Regions from separate parts of the Cytobacillus sp. Bva_UNVM-123 genome, predicted to be linked through region 2. Evidence: predicted binding sites of a transcription regulator. Region 2 holds the regulator's gene; the other holds the start of a gene.
What was found. Region 2 encodes Rex, which represses fermentation and respiration genes when NADH is low (regulators of the CRP and FNR family bind a similar motif). Its sites were predicted from a motif close to TTGTGAAATATTTCACAA; they were not measured.

Region 1: the regulator Rex is predicted to act here: its motif matches at 1,737-1,754, upstream of KDN24_RS08385 (TIGR04053 family radical SAM/SPASM domain-containing protein).

What each region holds. Positions count from the first base shown of each region.
Region 1 is NZ_CM177772.1:1,715,786-1,719,208, reverse strand. It holds gene moaA (GTP 3',8-cyclase MoaA) at 1-247, opposite strand, end outside; gene KDN24_RS08385 (TIGR04053 family radical SAM/SPASM domain-containing protein) at 526-1,644, opposite strand; gene KDN24_RS08380 (DsrE family protein) at 1,863-2,201, opposite strand; gene KDN24_RS08375 (metal-sulfur cluster assembly factor) at 2,218-2,526, opposite strand; gene yjfP (esterase) at 2,643-3,410, opposite strand.
Region 2 is NZ_CM177772.1:843,455-846,877, forward strand. It holds gene KDN24_RS04185 (ABC-F family ATP-binding cassette domain-containing protein) at 1-869, opposite strand, end outside; gene moaC (cyclic pyranopterin monophosphate synthase MoaC) at 1,028-1,516, shown strand; gene KDN24_RS04195 (redox-sensing transcriptional repressor Rex) at 1,679-2,329, shown strand; gene KDN24_RS04200 (YdiK family protein) at 2,551-2,757, opposite strand; gene KDN24_RS04205 (CPBP family intramembrane glutamic endopeptidase) at 2,754-3,423, opposite strand, start outside.

The sequences.
Region 1 (3,423 bases), 870 kb from region 2:
CCTTACGAAGTAACGGCTCGCCTCCCGTTAGACGAATCTTTTCGACACCTAGCCCAACAAATATTTTTGCTAAACGTTCAATTTCTTCATATGTTAATAATTCACTTCTCGGCAAAAAGGCAAAATCAGAACCAAAAATATCAGCAGGCATACAATACGTGCATCTGAAATTACATCTGTCAATGACTGAAATTCGTAAATCTCTTAATGGCCTATTTAATTGATCTTTAATAAGTTGTTTTTCCATATAAGTCAACTCCATCCCAGAGTGATCTTCATTACAATAACTTGTATATACACTATACTACAAGTATTACAACATAATACCACTTCTATGTTAATAACGTTGTATAAATTGTCATGATGTTGTCAATATTATTCATTTAAAATCGCCTAGAATTGTAATCATTTTCCTTTGAGAACGGTTACAAGTACTTATCTTATTTCCTATTGTATTATAGATTAAAAGTGCAGCATAGTTTTATGCTGCACTTTCCTTTATGCTATAGCATGTCAAATTCGCTTCTAAGCTTTTTTTCGTAAAGCCTTCGGAATATAAACACAGAAAGGTTCACTCTCTAGATAATCGCCTGTCATGGCATATGCACGCGAGCGGGAACCACCACAAACATATCTATATTCACATACACCACACTTACCTTTATATTTATCCTGATTTCTTAAATCCTTAAATACCGGTGATTCGCGATAAATTTCAGCTAATGATTGCTCTCTCACATTCCCCGCCTTAACCGGTAATAAGCCGCTTGGATAAACATCTCCAACATGTGAGATAAAAACAAAGCCATTTCCATCATTTACTCCTTTTGGAGCTCGGCCGAGTCCATCGATAGAGCCTGTTAAACCTTGCTGAGTCAAGGCATCTAAATAATCAATTTCATCCTTATGTTCCTTCGCCTCACGTATCTTATGTTGAATAACAACTCTGCGATAATGCTGTGCAGCTGTCGTTTTTATATCAAACGGCACTTTTTTACTTAAATTATATAGCCATGTAAATACTTTTTCATGTTCAACTGGTGAAATCATATCTGTTTCTTGCCCTCTACCGGTTGGTACGAGGAAGAAGACACTCCATAGAACACATTGCAAATCCTCGACTACTTTGGCCATTTCATCGAGATAATCAATATTATATCGAGAAATAACAGTGTTAATTTGTATTGGAATCTCCAATTCATGCAAATATTTAATACGTTCAATTGTTAAATCAAAGGAACCTTCAGTTCCACGAAAATGATCATGAATTTTGGCAGTTGGTCCATCAAGACTAAACGCCCAGCGAGATAAGCCAACTTCCTTAGCTTTTTCAATGGCTTGCTTCGTAACATTTGGTGTAGCACTTGGAGTCATCGAAACTCGTACACCTTTTTTTACTGCATAGTCGGCAATTTTAAATACATCCTCTCGCATTAGTGGATCTCCACCTGTAAATACGAGCATCGGATTATTCATTTCATAAATCTCGTCTATTAATGCTTTCCCTTCTTCAAAAGACAATTCACGAGGATCTCTTTTATACTGTGCTTCTGCTCGGCAATGCAAACATTTTAGCTGGCAGGCTCTTGTTAATTCCCATATAACAATAAAAGGATCTTTATTAAAATCTCTATTAAAATTCATGTGAAATCCTCCCTCTGATTTCCCATTCTCATTCTTGTATCATTTCCAAAGTTTATTACGAATTCAATTATAGAAGATAAATGAAATTAAATAAGTGAAATAGCTCACATAAAAAGTGTAATTATCGATAATTTATATTAATTTTTAGAAGAAAAACGTTCACTACGTAAACTTTCTGATAGAAAAAACAACAGCGGGATAAACCCTGCTGTTGTTTTCTAAGAGATTGTTAATACTTCGTATTTTGCAGCCAAGTCAATAAATTGTGGCATTCCGCCAATTTTGCCTGCTACCATTCTTTTCTCAATATTATAGTAATCTACACATGTTTTGCATGCTATGATTTCAACACCTTTTTCTTCTAACTCCTTTAAATGTACGGAAACAAAAGAATTTTCGGTTAATGTAAAAACACCACTATTCATGCAAAATATCGCTATCGGTAGTTCCTCTCTTTGTTTAAGCAAGGTGAAAAATGTTTCTAATATCCCTTCACCTAACTCCTTTTCACCTTTACCTAATTGATCCGAACTTAATAATATTACTTTGTTCATAATTACTCCTTACACCCTTCTAGCGAATTCCTAAAGCAATTTTAGCGTAACGAGACATTTTATCTTTTGACCATGGTGGGTTCCACACAATATTGACTTCAGTCTCAGTAACTTCTGGAATATCAGCTAGTGCACTTTTAACATTTTCAACAATCGTTCCAGCTAATGGACAGCCCATTGAAGTTAATGTCATGTCAATCGTTGTCTTTCCAGCCTCATCCATGTCTACATTATAAACTAATCCAAGGTTCACAATATCAATGCCTATTTCAGGGTCAACAACAAGTTCTAATGCACCCATAATGCTATCTTTTAAATCTTGGTCCATATTGAACAGCTCCTTTTTTATCAAATTCGCCTACTGCCACTATATTAGCAAATATCTCCACGAAGTTAAATTAAATTTACCTTTGTGAATTTTTGCTTTTGCAGTTTCACTTCTTATTAAATATATGTTTCAAACCAGTTGACTGTTTTTAATACCCCGTCATTGCTCACTTTATGACCTGCATGAAGATCGGTTATAAATTGAAGTCTATCTGGATGTTGTTCATATAACGGTTTAATTTTTTCATAAAATCGATAGGAATATTCATAAGGAACGACAGAATCTTTTTTTCCATGCCAAAAAAGCAATGGTCGATTATGGAGTTTTTCTGGTTGTAAGCTTAAATCGAGCGCTCTTAGCCTGTCCATTAACTTTGATAATTCATCTTCTGTTATTGGTATATTAAGTCCATTTTTCTTTAAATCATCTAGCTGCTTAAGTGCTAGCTTTTCATAATAAGGCATTCCCATTAAGCTTGTTGCAGCTTTTATCCAATTGTATTTCGTTAATGCACCAAGCGTAACAATGCCACCCATCGATGTACCAACTACTCCAATTCGATCAGGATCAATTAATTCTCTTTCTTCAAATGATCGTTTTAATAGATCAAGTTCTTGAATTGATTGTAGGACAATTTCCCAAAAGTGAATATTTAAGCTATGACCTGATAAGCCAGGATTTCGCTCTCCATGATATAATGCCTCAGGAAGCAGAACTCGAAACCCTTTTTGCGCAAGCAAATACGCATAATGTAAATTGTTTTCTTTTACACTCGTAAAGCCGTGTACAAAAATAATAAGTGGGAGCTTTTCCGCCTTGTTCTTTTCATTCGTAATATGTAAAAAAGGGATTTTGTTCATTTCATCATTTTCAATCGTTATCAAGCGAAAAACTCCT
Region 2 (3,423 bases):
GTCGTTGAGGCACGAACTAAATTTCGTTGAATAAAATCTTCAAGCTTAGCTACTTCTTGTTGTTGCTTTTCATAAAGCTTCATATCGCGCTCATAGTTTGCTGCCTTCAGTTCGAGATAAGCACTATAATTTCCGATATATTTCTTTATTTGTTTTCTTGATAATTCATAAACTTGCAAGACGACCTTATCTAAAAAGTATCGATCATGGGATACGATTAAAATAGCACCGTCATATCCTTGTAAATATTGTTCTAGCCACGATAAAGTATCAATATCAAGATGGTTTGTCGGCTCATCCAATATTAAAATATCAGGTTTTGTCAGTAGTAGCTTACCGAGAGCAAGCCTTGTTTTCTGCCCACCGCTCAATGCTGCTATTTTTGTATCATAGCTAAAGGATTGAAAGTTTAAACCATGGAGAACAGAGCGAATATCTGATTCGTATTGATAGCCCCCTTGTTCTTTAAATTGAAGCTGTCGGGTGTCATATTCAGATAAAATTCGCTCATATTCTTTATGATTGGCAATTAAATCAGGATCTGCCATCTTTTCTTCAAGCTTACGCAGTTCTTTTTCCTGCTTTTTTAAATGAGCGAAAACGGTTAACATTTCATCCCAAATAGAGCGATCTGATTCTAATCCTGTATGTTGAGCGAGATACCCAATTTCTACTTCTTTTGGCTTGATAATTTCACCCGCATCATAAGAAACTTGTCCAGCAATTATTTTTAATAGGGTAGACTTACCGGCTCCATTACGGCCGACAAGAGCAATTCGGTCTCGATTTTGTACTTCTAGCTTAATATTCGTTAAAATAGAATCGGCGCCGAAGTTTTTTTCTAGCTGATTTATTTGTAATAAAATCATTTCTTTCACCTCTATACTCTAGAGATAGTGTAACCTATTCATATATGTAGGGCAATAAAGGGATGCCTGCGGGTAAAAAAAAAGATATGTGAAGAAACATACATAGCTTTCACAATTGGATAAAAATAGTGTATGATTTTAAAGAGAGGGGTTTTTATATGGCGGATTTTACACATTTTAATCAAGAGGGTAGAGCTAAAATGGTAGATGTCAGTGCTAAGCCTGAAACATTCCGAACCGCAATAGCTTATTCTAGTATTACTGTAAATAAAGAGATCTATGAAAAAATTACATCAAACAAAATGAAAAAAGGCGACGTTCTTGCGGTTGCTCAAGTAGCTGGTGTCATGGCTTGCAAGAAGACATGGGAGCTAATTCCAATGTGTCACCCAATCCCATTAACAGGTGTGGATATCTCCTTCTCATGGGAGCCACGTGAAGAAGAGTATAAATTGATAATTATGGCATCCGTGAAAACAAAAGGAAATACTGGTGTGGAAATGGAAGCGCTAACAGCGGCTTCTGTATGTGCTCTAACAGTTTATGATATGTGTAAAGCTGTTGATAAAGGGATGATTATTGGTAAAACCTATTTAGTAGAAAAAACTGGCGGCAAGAATGGTGATTTTAAAAGAGAAATTCTTTAATAAAATCAGTGAGAGAGGTTTATTTTGTGCTCAAGAAAATAAAACTCTCTCTCAAAACGATTGAAGAATTTAGCTTGTATGTAATTGAAGGTGAAGATCTGACGGAATTATGCCAAGGCAAACTTATTTTTCAACGCTGCATTTGGGAGAGGGGAAAATGGAATGGCAAACGAGACAATTAAGATTCCACAAGCGACAGCAAAAAGACTTCCACTATATTATCGTTTCATCAAAAATTTGCATGCATCAGGCAAGACTAGAGTTTCATCTGCGGAGCTAAGTGATGCAGTGAAAGTTGATTCAGCAACGATTCGAAGAGACTTTTCATATTTTGGTGCACTAGGGAAAAAAGGCTATGGCTATAATGTCAATTATTTGCTATCGTTTTTCCGAAAAACATTAGCACAGGATGAACTTACGAAAGTGGCACTTATTGGGGTAGGTAATTTAGGAACAGCCTTTCTAAATTATAATTTTCTTAAAAACAATAATACAAAAATTGAAGTAGCATTTGATGTATCTCCTACTAAAGTTGGTACAACGATCGGGGATGTACCAATCTATCATATGGATGCGCTAGAAAAGATTATCGCTGAGCATCAAATAGAAGTAGCGATTTTAACAGTACCAGCTCTAGCTGCCCAACCGATTGTTGACCGAATCGTGCAGAGTACGATTAATGGCATTTTGAATTTTACACCTGCACGTCTCTCTGTACCACCTACAATTAGAATTCATCACATTGACCTTGCTATTGAACTTCAATCACTTATCTATTTTTTAAAGCACTATCCTTCAGAAAAAGAGAATTAAAAAGCGCAAATTTCATGATAAAGGTAGTAAATGGTAAATGATTTTCCCATATAAAAGAAGAGGCTGGGACATAACTAAATTTCCACTTTGTAAAACCGAATGATATTTTAAGGAACAACGTACCAAAAAAGTAAAAACCGAACTATTACGAAGTACTTAATTGTCTTTTCGTAAAATAGTTCGGTTTTTTTATAGGCTAAAATATTTTTGTCCCAGCCTCTTCATTTTTTTTGTTGATCATGTTTCATTCTAAAATGCAAAGCGATCAAGCGCAAACCTGAACCGATATCAAAAGTTGCCAGGATAATAAGAAAATAAGTAAAAATCCCCCACCCTTGCTCTCTCTCTATGTATTGAATAGCAATATAAGTGAAGAGGATGCCGAGTATAATATAAAAAATACCTGAAACTAATGGTGACCTTCTCATAAAAATCCTCCAATAAAGGCTTGAAATTGTTCCATTTTCTTTAACCAGTTTTCAATTTTATCTTGATTAAACTGAATCAAGACGACGAGCGTATTCATTGCTGTATGGGCAAAGATTGGCACGATAATCCGCTTTGTTCTCACATAAAGGAAAGCAAACGTAAAGCCCATCGCAGTGTATAGAAGAATATGTTTGAAATCAGTGTGGGCAATAGCAAAAATAATCGAGCTAATAAGTCCTGCAAAAAAGAAATTTAGTCGTTTATATAATGTACCAAAGATAATTTTTCGGAAAACAATTTCCTCTAGAATTGGCCCGATGATCGAGCTGACTAGAATGACAATGGGAGAAGCTTCAATAAGTCTTAAAATGTCTTGCGTGTTTTCAGAACCCATTTCAATCCCAAGCAATCTTTCAATATTGGCGGCAACCAATTGGGCTATCATCGCTAGAAATACACCGCCAATTGCCCATGCAACTGAAGTTAACGGAGAAGCTGAATCTCTCATTAAGTCTTTATTCGTCATTTCCTTACGGAGCAATAGCAATGTAATGATTAATGTAACGGAAAAGCTGAAAACGATCCATGCTGTAGCAGCAAATAATCTCATTTCTTCAGGATTTTGACCAAAAAAGGCGCTTACAAAAATAATTAGTGGCACAGCG